3 regions of the Paenibacillus sp. DCT19 genome follow, and region 3 is predicted to be linked to each of the others. Evidence: riboswitches for the same ligand, from Rfam matches in the RefSeq annotation. Region 3 holds a riboswitch; each other region holds the start of a gene.
What was found. A riboswitch is a leader RNA that binds a small molecule or an ion and turns the genes downstream of it on or off. The one in region 3 is predicted to bind cobalamin.

Region 1 (4,473 bases), 2.2 Mb from region 3:
AGTACCCGCGGGAATCGCACCTTCCATATAATCTGTTCTGCTGCTGTGCTCCAATCGGGAGTAATCCAATCCCCAATCCACGGAATGTGATGCAGCAGAATACCTGCAATGTCACGGACAGGCAAGGATACTGAACCAATGCCCGTGCAGATCAGCACCGTCAACACAAGCAGTCCTATCCCAGCCGTCCCGTACACCGCTAGCTTTTTACTCATTGGAACAGATCAGGGTAGATCGCTTTAGCTACGGCTTTCAGACCTTCGGTTACCCGTGGTCCTGGACGGCTAAGTAGGTTGGCATCTAGACCGATAACCGCATCGTCTTTTACCGCAGTAATCTGATCCCAGCCGCTACGAGCTTTGATAATTTGATCCAGTGTTTTGGAATTCTCATCAATGACATCATTGGCATACAGAATTACATCCGGGTTCGCAGCAATGATATTTTCTTCATTAATTTCGTTCCAGCCTTGCAAATCAGAAGCAACGTTGTTTCCTCCAGCAAGTGTGATCAGCTCATCCATGAACTCACCTTTACCCACCGTCCAGCCTGGGGAAAATTCAACATATACGTTCTTCTTCTCTTCCGGTTTAACTGCCTTCACCGCTTCAGTAACATCTGTTACATCTTGCTTCATCTTCGCGATGATCTCTTGGGCCTTTTCCTGTGTATCCGTAATTTGACCAAATGTTTCAATGTTTTTCGCCACATCATCTACTGATTTTGGATCAGTCTTGAAAATAACAATCCCCAGGTCACGGAATTTCTTCACCGCTTCTTCATTCATGGAAATACCTGTGAATACGATGTCTGCATCCGCTGCAATGATGGACTCTTCATTCGGTTTAGATACACCGCCCATTTTGGGCTTCGTTGTAGCTGCTTCAGGGTAATCATCAAAATCAGATACACCTACAATTTGCTCGTCCAATCCAAGAGCGAACAACGACTCTGTCTCCGCTGGAGATACAGATACAATTTTGGCTGGTGCCTTTTCAAACGTGAACGTTTCACCCGTTGCATCTGTAACGGTAAGTGGATATTGTGTCTTGAGATCCGTTGTTGTCTGTTCTTGACTCTGCTCCTGTGCAGGTTGCTGTGATGCTCCTGACCCCTCATTCGTTGTTGCATTGCCACATCCAGCCAAAGCCAGTGCTAGTGCCGCTGCACTAAGCAGGGACGCTACGCTTTTCCAGTTCTTAATATTCATTGTGTTCATTCTCCCCTTCTCTATCTGTTCTATTGATCCTGTGTCGTGCTCAAACTCTAACTGCCCATGTCTTGGTGTTCCTGTGTAAGGTTGAACTTCAACATTTACACATTATCGGAGAGTGAAGAACCCAATAGGAACAATAAAAATCCCCAATCCTTACAGCAGGATCAGGGATAACGTCTCGCATATGGCGTGCTCTACGCATGATGAATCACCTGCGCTGTTCATAACAGAACACTGCCCGAAACGCTGTCCTTTCCTCGAAGGAACACCGGTCTATACGTCCAGGGCAGGTAACCTGACTTACAGGATTATTCCTGATTCACAGTGGCGGGACCGTGCCGGATTTACACCAGCTTCCCTATTTCATCCGTTTGCGCACATGGCCTAAACACACATAACCATGACAACTCATTACAAACGAAACCCTTGGTCGCTTATGATATAACCATTCATGTGAGCATCTTAGCCGCATACGTATGGCTGAACGCCTAATCCTTGATTAGACCCAACAGCCTCCTACGCATGGTCACACGTCTGTTGTGATTATAGGTTAAATTGTACAACCTTACAAGCTGATTCAAGGAAAAGCCACCCGGCTTCCTACCCAACCGCTTGGCCCGTAATCCAGTCTGACCTTTATGGCTTGCCCTGGAATAACCTGCGTATCCCAGAAGGTCAGATCAGGGATTAGGCGAGATATCACATATCGGATCACACCGCCATGTGTAACGATACCAACCTGAGGTACATCAACCGTTACTGGTTCAGACAAGACATCGTGCAACAAGCAAGTATCCAGAAAAGAATCAATTCTTGCTGTAAACGCCTGCCATGACTCCCCTTTAGGTGGTGTCACGTTCTGTGGATCATCAATCCAGTCTCGATATTGTTGAATATGTTGGAGCTGATCATACGTCTTCCCTTCCCACTCCCCAAAATCAATCTCTCTGAGTCGCGCATCCAAATGTACTTGTTCTCGCTGCAAGGGAGTGACGCTTGTGAGGGTCTGCTGACAGCGCAGTAAGTCACTGGAGTAGAGCTTGCTCCAACAAAGGCTCTGAAGCTGCTCACTGAGCGGAGCAAGCTCTTGCTTCGCTTCAGGCAGGAGACCGATATCCGTATGCCCAAGATATCTTTTTTCCTGATTCCACAACGTTGTACCATGACGGATAAAAATAAGATCACGCGAAAGTGGGGCATTTTCTAGATTCGTAATCACCATAATAGTGTACCTCCAGCCAACCAGACGACAAGTGTAATGAGTACACATAGTACTACAAAGGAACCTGCCGACCAGAACATGAGACGGGTCGTTCGCACGATATCCTCTGCTCCCATTGAGCGAGTCGGTTCTCCCATATATGCACGAAAAGACGAGACACCATGATACACGTTATGCCCACCCAGTCTGATCCCCAGCGCACCTGCAACGGCAGACTCGGGAAAGCCGCTATTCGGGCTCGGATGCAATCTGGCATCTCGGGATACCATCTGTGCTGCTCTTCTTGCATCTAGCTTCATGATCCATGCTCCGCTAATCAATAATAGAGCCGTGATTCGAGCTGGAATCCAGTTAGCCCAATCATCCAAACGGGCGGATGCCCAGCCGAGATGTAGATATTTATCGTTTTTGTAACCGACCATGGAATCCAGTGTATTGACGGCTCGATATGCCATTGCAAGCGGCGCGCCGCCAATAAGGGCGTAGAACAAAGGAGATACGATTGCATCCACAATATTCTCAGCTACCGTCTCCACCGTTCCCCTTACGATCTCAGGTTCATCTAGATGCGCTGTATCACGTCCTACAATCATACCAAGAGCACGCCTCGCAGCGGGAAAATCTCCCTGAATGAGATGACGATATACGTCCATCCCTGCGTCCTTTAATCCTTTGGAAGCAATCGTTGTCGCAATCAATATGACCTCAGCGATCACCGCAACCACTGGATGAATAAGTGCAAGGAGATAGATCAGTCCCCAAGTCACGGCAAAAGAACCCCTGCAATCAGGATCGGAAACCAGATTCCCGCTTTTTTGAGCCCTTGATTGGAAGTCACACGAGATCGTATGGTTCGCTCCAGTGCAGAAATGGCTTTCCCCATACCGATGACTGGATGAGGTATCCATCTCGGATCTCCGATACAACGATCTAATATGTATGCTGCGATGATAATCCAAGCCCCTGTCATCCCGATCCAGAATGACGAAGAAAACCATTGATTCAATTCAAGTATCATTTTTTGTTGTTCCTCCCGCCACATTGCACCAGCGCCCGGCCTGCAGACTTTCCGTAATCGTATCATAGACAAGTCTGCCAATGACCGACCCTAGAACGGTGGCCGTTCCTGCATAAGTCAAAAGCGGTTTCTGCTGATCCTGACTCACCGCGAGCACGATCGCATCTGTGGTGGTTCCAGTAGCCGTTAGACCATTCTCGGAATCGCTCACACCAGCATCAGCCAGAGCAGCAGCTTTCGCTTCTACTGCAGTCTGAATCGCATTCACCATGGCTCCATTCGTCAAACGACCGTTATACCACAACATCATATTAATGGTACCGGGTGTGTACGCTCCATCCAGTTTCTGGACAGCATCCGTTCGGTTCCCCATCGCATCAAATACCACTCTTGCTGAACCGGCGCGTGCAGCATTCGATACCCCTGCCGTCGTACAGCATAGAAGCCCAAAGTCGGGGCTCGCGTACTCTTGAATCGACGTATGTTCCAGACGCACGGCTGTCAGCAGACCGGTACACACATCCTCTCGTTCCTTCCACTCACGGAGTAGTCGCTGTATATCGCGCGGAGGATCATCACAGCGATAATGCTTATCTACATAAATATTAAATATACGATCCAGTTCAACCATGCCCCCGCCGTAAACTGCACTGGAGATCGCAGTAGCTACAGAGGGAATGCATGCTTTTACATGGCGTTCTTGTGCGCTAATTGTCAATCCCGGCCATACAGAAGAAGCATATTCACCAGGATAACGATAGGTTTGTCTCCCCTTCAACTCTTCTTCAAGAAACGGTAAGGTCATCGTTCGAGCCACCTTCCTTTACGTGAGGAGTGTCCTGAAATTGACTCTGAGAGATATGTTGAGGATTACTCTGAGCAATCACACTTTGCATCACGCTCAGTAAACGCCCATTGGCATCCGCATCCTTCACCGCAAACCGAACATGTCGTTCGCCAAGCCCAGGATACATGGCACAGCTCCGAATGAGAATCCCCCGCTCTCCTAGTGCAGTC
Region 2 (4,473 bases), 770 kb from region 3:
AAACAGATGAGGCACACATACCTGCACACTATGACACAGTCCTACCGTTTTGATGCCGCCATGCACGTTCATGACATTGGTGAGCACGGCCATCGGATTCGTGTAGTTCAAGAACCAAGCATCTGGGCACACTTCCTGCATATCCCGTGCAAAATCGAGCATTACTGGAATGGTACGCAGGTTACGGAAAATCCCCCAATGCCAAGCGTGTCAGCAATTGTCTGGCGCAGCCCATATTTCTTCGGAATTTCAAAATCGGTAATGGTACATGGATCATATCCGCCCACTTGAATTGCATTAATGACATATTTCGCTCCGCGAAGAGCTTCTTTGCGATCCGTATATACTTTCACGCTACAGCGACTTCCCAGAGAACGTGCCATGCTGGTTAACAAACGCTCCGAATCGCTCAGGCGCTCGGCATCAATATCATACAAAGCCAGCTCAAAATCTTGTAGTGCTTCGGTCATCATAACGTCACCTAGTACATTTTTGACAAAGACGGTGCTTCCCGCACCGAGGAATGTAATTTTGCTCATCTAAAGTTCAGCCTCCCTGAATTTGTTGTACCTTCACTATAGGCTCATTGGAGGCGGATAACTATGGTGCAACCTATCTTAAATATGGCATAATCCCATTTTTGGTGTCGCTTACATAGATAATATGACCCATTTACCTGTTATAATATTAACAACAATCATTGATGCGTATTGAGGGAAGGAAGTGCGTGAGATGAGTCGAATTGAAATGAATGTGGTTTCTTTAGACTGGACACAGATGGAGCTGGTGCTGCTATTTTTCGGATGGGAGGACTGTGAGCCATCTCATTATTGGGGTCCAGGTGTCCGCGACTCCTACATTATTCATTACATTCATGAAGGGCGAGGCATGGTGCAGATGGAGAACCGGGAATACCATCTCTCGCCAGGACAGGGATTTGTCATTGTCCCGGATACGATTATCCACTATGAGGCAGATGCAAGTGATCCGTGGACGTATTCTTGGTTTGGATTCAGAGGTGTGCATGCCAAAACATTTATGCAGCGAGCCTATCTAAGTCCGGAACACCCTGTGTTTGAAGCTCAAGACCCCATATGGTTTGATCAGTTGTATACTGACATAGTTCAGGCCTCGTCACGGCATGGCGGCGATATATTTAGCCAAAGCCTGTTATATCGGTTAATTGCGGAGCTGATTGCTTCTTCTCCCAAGACGGAAGAAAAGACGGATCGTCCTGTGTCCACCAAGGAAGAATATATTCGTCAGGCTCTACAATATATGGAGAACCGGTACAGTCAGAAAACCTCGATCCTAGATATCGCGCAATCTGTTGGGCTGGATCGTACTTATCTCTCCGGGCTTTTCAAGGAGCGGTATGGCAAGTCACTTCAGGCTTTCTTCCTTGAATATCGGATCAACCGCGCGGCTGAGCTACTGCAAAATCCTGTATTATCTATTAGTGAGGTAGCCCATTCAGTGGGATATACCGATCCGCTGTTATTTTCTAAGATGTTCAAACGGGTAACAGGAGTATCTCCCAAAGCATCTAGATTACAGCCTAATCCAACCATATAGATGGATTATTTTAATTTCATGTAATAAAAGTTTTGAACATTATCAGTCTGCCAGCTATACTTGTACAGAAACCAATTGAATATGTGGAATTAGGTGCTTTATCGATTCGGATAAAAGCTTAATAGGGAAGTCCGGTGTAATACCGGCGCGGTCCCGCCACTGTAACAGAGGAGTCATACAGCGTATTGCCACTGGTGTAAGCCGGGAAGGTGCTGTCTGACGATGATTCTGGAGCCAGGAGACCTGCCTAATTTAACGACACGTTAGTAACCTACGGGAGATAGGAAGGTGTTTAGAGAAGCATGATTTTTTCTGAAAATCTGTCTATTTAAGGCGTCCTTAACCGGTAACACGGAGAAGGGCGTTTTTTTGGTAGCGGGAGATAGATTGTACCATTCCATTGCAGAGCGATGGAGCTTGGGGGAGAGGACGTCTGAACGCGTGAGCAGATACATCATTAAAAGATTAGTTCAATTGGTAGCCGTATTGTTCGGCATTACCTTTCTGACTTTCCTGTTAACCTACTTGTCTCCAGGAGACCCAGCAAGGCTGATGCTGATGTCCACAGGGGTCACGCCAACCGACGAGTTGGTCAGACAGGTGCGCAGCCAGCTTGGGCTCGACCAGCCCTTTTGGATGCGTTATGGTACGTGGCTGGGTCATGTGCTCCAAGGCGACTTCGGTACTTCCTATAAGTATGATCGCCCTGTAGTGGACATCTTGTTGTCTCGTCTACCAGCAACACTACGGCTAACAGGTAGCGCTATGCTTATCGTCATCGTGATCTCATTTCCACTGGGAATTCTCTCGGCAATCTATCGGAATAAATGGCTGGATTATGCGATTCGTTTATTCTCTTTTGCTGGGTTGTCGATGCCAAGCTTCTGGCTGGGAATGTTACTCATGCTCATATTTGGCGTTCAACTGAAGCTGCTGCCAGTGATGGGGAGTACGGGATGGAACAGCCTGATCCTGCCTACCTGTACGCTGGCGGTTCCGCTGATTGCACAGTATAGCAGGCAGATTCGAGCAGTTATGCTGGATGAAATGTCTCAGGACTATGTGAGCGGAGCGAGATCCAGAGGTGTGAAGGAGAGACAGGTCATTATGCATCATATTTTGCCAAACGCACTCCTGCCGATTGTTACCTTGATGGGGATGTCTACCGGGACATTATTAGGCGGTGCAGCGATTGTAGAGAGTCTGTTTGTGTGGCCAGGTGTAGGTCAGATGGCGGTGGATGCCATTTTCACACGGGATTACCCGTTGATTCAGGGTTACGTCATGTGGATGGCGACAATATATGTCACGCTCAATCTGCTTGTTGATCTATGGACGCATCTGCGGGATCCTCGGATTCGACTGGAAGTGGATGTGTAGATGAGTGAAATGATGCAGGTATTCAAACAAAATCGTTGGTTTACATTGATCCTAGCCTTAACCGGATGCTGGGTAATTCTAGCGATAATCGCACCGATCCTGGCACCCCATGATCCACTGACAACCAACTTTGCCCATGTGCTTCAACCACCTAGCGCGGAGTATCCCTTGGGTACAGACCAGCTTGGGCGTTGTATTCTGTCACGTCTTCTGTATGGGGCGCGCACATCGTTACTTCTCACCTTTATGATGACGGGTATTGTCTTTGCACTGGGTGTAACGATTGGTATTATATCGGGATTCGCTCGGGGTGTGACAGATACCGTATTAATGCGTTTAACAGATACGCTCATGGCTTTTCCAGGGTTAATCTTCGCTATTGCTGTAGTCGGCATGTTAGGGCCAGGATTATTCAACACGGTGGTAGCTCTGTCTGTGGTGTGGTGGGCGAAGTATGCACGTCTTGCCAGAGGTCTCGTCATTTCATTACAGCAAAAAGAGTATGTAGCCGCCGCCGCCTTCGGCGGTGCACGGTGGAGTCAGATCATCATCAGAACAATTCTACCCAACATGATCTCACCGCTGATCGTCATGGCGATGATGGATGTGGGCGGCATGATGTTATCGATCTCGGGTCTATCCTTCCTCGGACTTGGTGCACAGCCACCTGAACCGGAATGGGGAGCCATGCTGAATGAAGGCAGAAGGTATCTACAGACTGCACCATGGTTGTTAGTTTATCCGGGACTAGCGATATTTGGCACGGTTATGATCTTTAATTTATTGGGAGATAGCCTTCGAGATGTGCTTGATCCTAAGAAAGAAATCAAATAACGGGGGAACGAAAATGAACTTTATTCGCAGGAAGTCATTTATGCTTATGGCGTTATCGATTGTGATGTTATTTGTGCTTGCAGCATGTGGAAGTGCATCCCAAACAACCGACGGAACGGACAAGTCCGGACAATCAGCGCAATCTGAACAATCGGATCAGAGCCAACCGGGGAAGCCAACCCACTTGAACGTTGCGTTATTTTGGCTTGGTAGCAATCTTGATCCTGCAGAGGAATGGAATGGTTGGACACTTACGCGTGCAGCAATTGGGGAGACGCTGGTTCAGTTTGATGAAAATATGAAGCTGGTTCCCAAAATTGCAGATACGTGGGATCGGATTGATGAGAAGACATGGCATTTCCATATTCGTGACGGCGTAACGTTCCACAATGGCAATAAGGTGACAGCAGAGGCTGTGAAGACATCAATTGAACGCTCGCTGGAATTAAATGAACGGGGACAGTCCACGTTACCGATTGCTTCCATGACAGCGGAAGGACAAGACCTTACAATCAAGACGACGGAGCCTTACGCATCGCTGCTTGGAAATATTGCCGAACCACTGTTTGTTATCGTGGATACTACTGCGGATACATCCAAGTTTAGCAGTGAGCCTATCGCTACAGGGCCATTTATGGTGACATCCTATACCCCGGACCAAGAGATTCAGGTGAAAAAGTATGA
Region 3 (4,473 bases):
CTCTGGATGGACTTCAAACATCTGAAGCAGGCGGCAGCGATTAATCGCTGGATATCGTACACCATCATTGGGTTTAGTACAGGGATCTTTTTCTATGTCACCCATTTAAGCAAAACGTTCTTCGTTACGGTATGGCTAACCCACTTCATTCAACACTGGCTGCCATTACCCTAATCGATTCCGAGCGGGATGATCATTCCCGCAAGAAAGGAGACATGTTATGAATCAGGCAGTCACCCATCGTCAACTGATTCTGCTGGTCATGCTGCTTAGCATCACAACCACATTGATACAGCCGCATGCACAGGCGATTTATTATGCTGAACAGCATGCGTATCTGTCCTATATTCCCGTGTTTTTGGTGATGATTTCTGTGCTTTGGATGTTGAGCCGTGTCCAGCGACGATTTCCGAATCAGGATCTGTTTGAATCCTTAGTTGTACGACATCCGTTTATGGGTCGGGTCCTGGCTCTACTGTATATTGTGTTTTTCCTTTTTGTATTCGCTCGGGATATTCGATTAATAGGTGACTACGTTAGTATTACCTTGCTGGAGACTACACCAATATCCATTATCATCCTGTCGCTGATGGTCATGGTTGTATTTATTGTGAGGGGTGGGCTGGGTTCGCTGATCGGAATGTCGGAGCTGTATATCACGTTATTTCTGGTGAACTCCATCATCGTTCCCTTCATGCTTATTCAGCAGATTGACCTGGATAATCTGATGCCTTATTTTGATATCGATATGGCCGGGTTGGCAAGGGAAGTTGGTATATCATGTCCTTTTTTGGAGAGATGGTTGCATTGCCGTTTGTTGTGAAAGGTAGTGACTTTCGCTTCAAATCGGTGTTCTGGGGAGTGATGATTGCAGCGCTCCTAATGATGCTGATCTTGGTTGAAACGATCACATCGATCGGGGTTCCTATTGCATCAAGGCTGGTATACCCTTCGTATGAATTAGCAAGGCAGTTGCAAGTGAGTGATTTCCTTGATCGTTTCGATCTAGCACTAGCCGCAGCAACGCTACCAACCATGATTACGAAAATTGCGTTTGATCTCTATTTTATCTGCTGGGGGATGAAACGAATGATTCCGAAAGTGTCCGGTAAAGTGTTGACTGGGCCGATTGCTTTGCTCGGTTTTGTGTGCGCGTTCTGGTTTTTCCGTAATGCAGTCCAACTCTTTCGATTTACAAGAGAATGGACGTGGGTTGCCATTTTGTTTGAGGTGTTGTTGCCGATTCTAATATTTCTGTTTCTGCACCCTCGCAAGCAAGATCGACAACATTCCGCGGCTAAGCAGAGTGGCAGCAGTGGAGGATATAAGCAAACGTCGGATTCAAAAGAATCCACTTCGAAAGATCAGAAAAAAAGTGATGAGGGTACAGATGGTCAAGCGGGAGAGCTTCAGCCTTCCTGATCCAATTCATAAAAAAACGTTATAGCTGAGTATGCACCAAATAGCATGAACGAGGTTTCCCTCTACAGAACTACCCTGTATACTGTAGTCAGACTGAAGAACGTTCGGCTGAACGAACTGGGGGAACTTGGAATGGCTCAACATTTGGCAGGCATACGTGTAGCACTTACAGGACCACGCAAATCCAAAGAAATGTCTATATTAGTAGAGAAAATGGGCGGAGTCCCACTCGTGCGACCTGCACAGGGAACGGTGTTTTTGGATGATCGGAATATTCGCGATGGTCTGGTATCCTGGATCTCTGATCCACCGGATTGGGCTGTACTGACTACGGGTATGGGATTGGATGCGCTATTTGATATGGCGGAGGATATGGAGATTGCGGGACAATTGTTGGACTCGCTATCGGAATCTTCTATTGCCGCACGTGGATACAAGACGGTGAATGCACTTCGCAAACGTAAGCTGAATCCGTTAGTTCGGGATGATGATGGCAGTACAGATGGATTAATTCGGGAATTGGAGCCACATGATCTTGCTGGAAAAAAGGTTATATTGCAGCTACATGGTGAGACAGCACCAAAGCTGGTAAACTGGCTGCAAGAACAGGGTGCAGAGGTTCGACAAGTGCTGCCTTACCGCCATGTCCCTCCAGAGGATCATGAACTAGAACTGCTATTGAATGAGATTGTGAACCATGAAGTTAATGCGGTAGCTTTTACAAGTGGACCCCAGGTTCGCTTTTTGACGGCATACGCTACATCCCAAGGAAAGCTGGAAGAGATGCTGAAAGCCTTTCGTGAAGGGGTCATTCCTGCTTCTGTAGGTAAAGTTACGGCGAATGCGATGCGGGAAGAAGGCATTGAGGCACTTGTTGTGCCCGAAGAAGAGAAGATGGGTGCCCTAATTGTGGAGCTAGGACGTTATTATGCTGCCGCAAACGTGGACAAAGCTTAGGCGACACTCGATAAAAATAGGTGCACTAAACGGTCTATTGGCATAAAGATCGTACCATGCATAAGAAATGTACATGTTATCCTGATCCATTTTTGGGTCAGGATTTTTGCTGTTTTCAAGTGGATACACCCTGAATAACTCCGAATAAAACAGAAGAAAGGTAGCTGGTACATTCATATCTTAAACATGGACATTTTTTCCGAAGCGATGTTATGATAAAAACAAATTATTCACATTATGCTCATATATGAAAACAAGCAAGGTGCTCTTGCGTCAGGCAAGAGATAACAGGGAATCGGGTGCAAATCCCGAGCGGTCCCGCCACTGTAATGGTGAAGCTCTTTTTTGGTTGATGTCACTCGTCATTCGGGGAAGGCAGAAGAAGAAGCTAATGATCCAGAGCCAGGAGACCTACCTTGCATGTGTCACCAAACCCTTCGCGGAAAGGAGTGGTGTACGAATAATCAGGAAACAGGCGGACAGACGGTTCGCCTGATAGGCCTTTTATTTGGCGTATTCAACAACTGGACGGTGCTCTTCGCATTATGTCTTGTGGTTGTTTTCTTGAGTGTACGTACATACGTATCCCATCCGATTGTAGGATGGGATTTTTTGATTTTGAGAGATTATTATGAGAATCGTTGTTGGTCGAATGCATTTATCCATTTTTGAACAAAACGCTGCTTGATTAAGCCTATTTATATAGAAGACGCTGAAAACGGAATTGTAGAATGTGCAGGTTTATTTAGGGTGATGGAGGAGGAAAAGCGATGCAAGGTCAAGGTAAGTTGCTGGTCATCGGATTTGGCCCAGGCGCGATGGAACATATTACGAATCGTGCACTGGAGGCGCTTCAGGAGAGCGAGGTTATCATCGGCTACAACACGTATGTCGATCTCATTCGGCCGTTGTTGAACGGACAAGCGATCGTGCGGACGGGGATGACAGAGGAAGTAAGCCGGGCTCAAGAAGCGGTTAGGCAGGCCGAAATGGGCAAAATTGTTGCGGTAATCTCCAGTGGTGACGCCGGTGTATATGGTATGGCAGGTCTAGTCTATGAGGTATTGATGGAGCAGGGATGGAAACCTGAGAGCGGTGTTGCCGTTGAAGTGATTCCAGGCGTATCGGCTATTAATTCCTGTGCTTCTCTGCTTGGTGCACCGGTGATGCATGATGCGTGTACGATCAGCTTAAGTGATCATCTTACCCCATGGGAAACGATTATTCGCCGGGTCGAAGCAGCGGCGTCAGCGGACTTTGTCATTGCACTCTATAACCCGCGCAGTGGGCGCAGAACACGCCAAATTGTCGAGACGCAGGAAATGCTGCTTCGTTACCGTGATCCCCAAACTCCGGTTGGATTGGTGAAAAGCGCCTATCGGGATCGTCAGGACGTTGTTATGACTACCCTGGAGGACATGCTTAACCATGATATCGGGATGCTGACCACCGTGATCATCGGTAACTCTTCGACCATGATGTACGAAGGGCTCATGGTCACTCCTCGTGGGTATCAGCGCAAATATACGCTGAATACCACGGAACAGTCGCTCAGACCTCATGAGCGACTTCGCACCGAAGCCGAGCCATGGTCGCTCGGCGCAAGAGAAGCCCGCGCTGCCACCTCCGGTGAGGCAGCGGGCGCGGACGCGGCTCGCGAAGCGCAAGCCGCGAAGCTCCAGGCGGAGCCAGCCATGCCCGGCGTGAGCGCCGGAACAGGCCCAGCTCCGCAGAGCCAGCCGCCTGCCGGTGCAGGAGCCTCTGCTGCGCAGGCATCGCACCCGGCTGGCGGCGGCACCGCCGTGCTCGCTGGCGAGCGGCCAACGTCAGCGCCGGCAGAAGCCGCGCAGCGCGCAGCGGTTGCTTCGCCGCAAGCGGGTGCCGCTGAGCTGGCGGCGGAAGCGCTAACGCGGCTCGCGGTAGGCGGTGCCCTGGCGGGCGAGTCCGCTCGCCGCTGGCTGGACGCGGCGCCTGCTGCGCCTGGCGTGGCTGGCCATGCACCGCAGGCCGCAGGCGCAACGGCGGTGCGCACTGCGCCCGCACCAGGGCAGAAGCCGCCGTTGTTCGAAGTTGGCGTATCGCCTGGCGTCGGCA

Region 1: it holds a riboswitch for cobalamin, as region 3 does, so the genes downstream of both, DMB88_RS07310 (ABC transporter substrate-binding protein) here and DMB88_RS27815 (hypothetical protein) in region 3, are expected to answer to the same signal.
Region 2: it holds a riboswitch for cobalamin, as region 3 does, so the genes downstream of both, nikB (nickel ABC transporter permease) here and DMB88_RS27815 (hypothetical protein) in region 3, are expected to answer to the same signal.

The regions. Positions count from the first base shown of each region.
Region 1 covers NZ_CP029639.1:1,656,816-1,661,288, reverse strand. Annotated here, with positions in the region: gene DMB88_RS07315 (FecCD family ABC transporter permease) at 1-215, opposite strand, end outside; gene DMB88_RS07310 (ABC transporter substrate-binding protein) at 212-1,210, opposite strand; cobalamin riboswitch at 1,484-1,634, opposite strand; gene DMB88_RS07305 (histidine phosphatase family protein) at 1,794-2,438, opposite strand; partial or broken gene cbiB (adenosylcobinamide-phosphate synthase CbiB) at 2,432-3,408, opposite strand; gene DMB88_RS07295 (adenosylcobinamide amidohydrolase) at 3,446-4,261, opposite strand; gene cobD (threonine-phosphate decarboxylase CobD) at 4,242-4,473, opposite strand, start outside.
Region 2 covers NZ_CP029639.1:242,911-247,383, forward strand. Annotated here, with positions in the region: partial or broken gene DMB88_RS01130 (alpha-glucosidase/alpha-galactosidase) at 1-539, opposite strand, end outside; gene DMB88_RS01135 (AraC family transcriptional regulator) at 733-1,575, shown strand; cobalamin riboswitch at 1,650-1,841, shown strand; gene nikB (nickel ABC transporter permease) at 2,017-2,955, shown strand; gene nikC (nickel transporter permease) at 2,956-3,789, shown strand; gene DMB88_RS01150 (ABC transporter substrate-binding protein) at 3,803-4,473, shown strand, end outside.
Region 3 covers NZ_CP029639.1:6,143,929-6,148,401, reverse strand. Annotated here, with positions in the region: gene DMB88_RS27835 (hypothetical protein) at 1-174, shown strand, start outside; gene DMB88_RS27830 (GerAB/ArcD/ProY family transporter) at 221-823, shown strand; gene DMB88_RS27825 (GerAB/ArcD/ProY family transporter) at 781-1,422, shown strand; gene DMB88_RS27820 (uroporphyrinogen-III synthase) at 1,555-2,379, shown strand; cobalamin riboswitch at 2,623-2,813, shown strand; gene DMB88_RS27815 (hypothetical protein) at 2,800-3,051, shown strand; gene cobJ (precorrin-3B C(17)-methyltransferase) at 3,150-4,473, shown strand, end outside.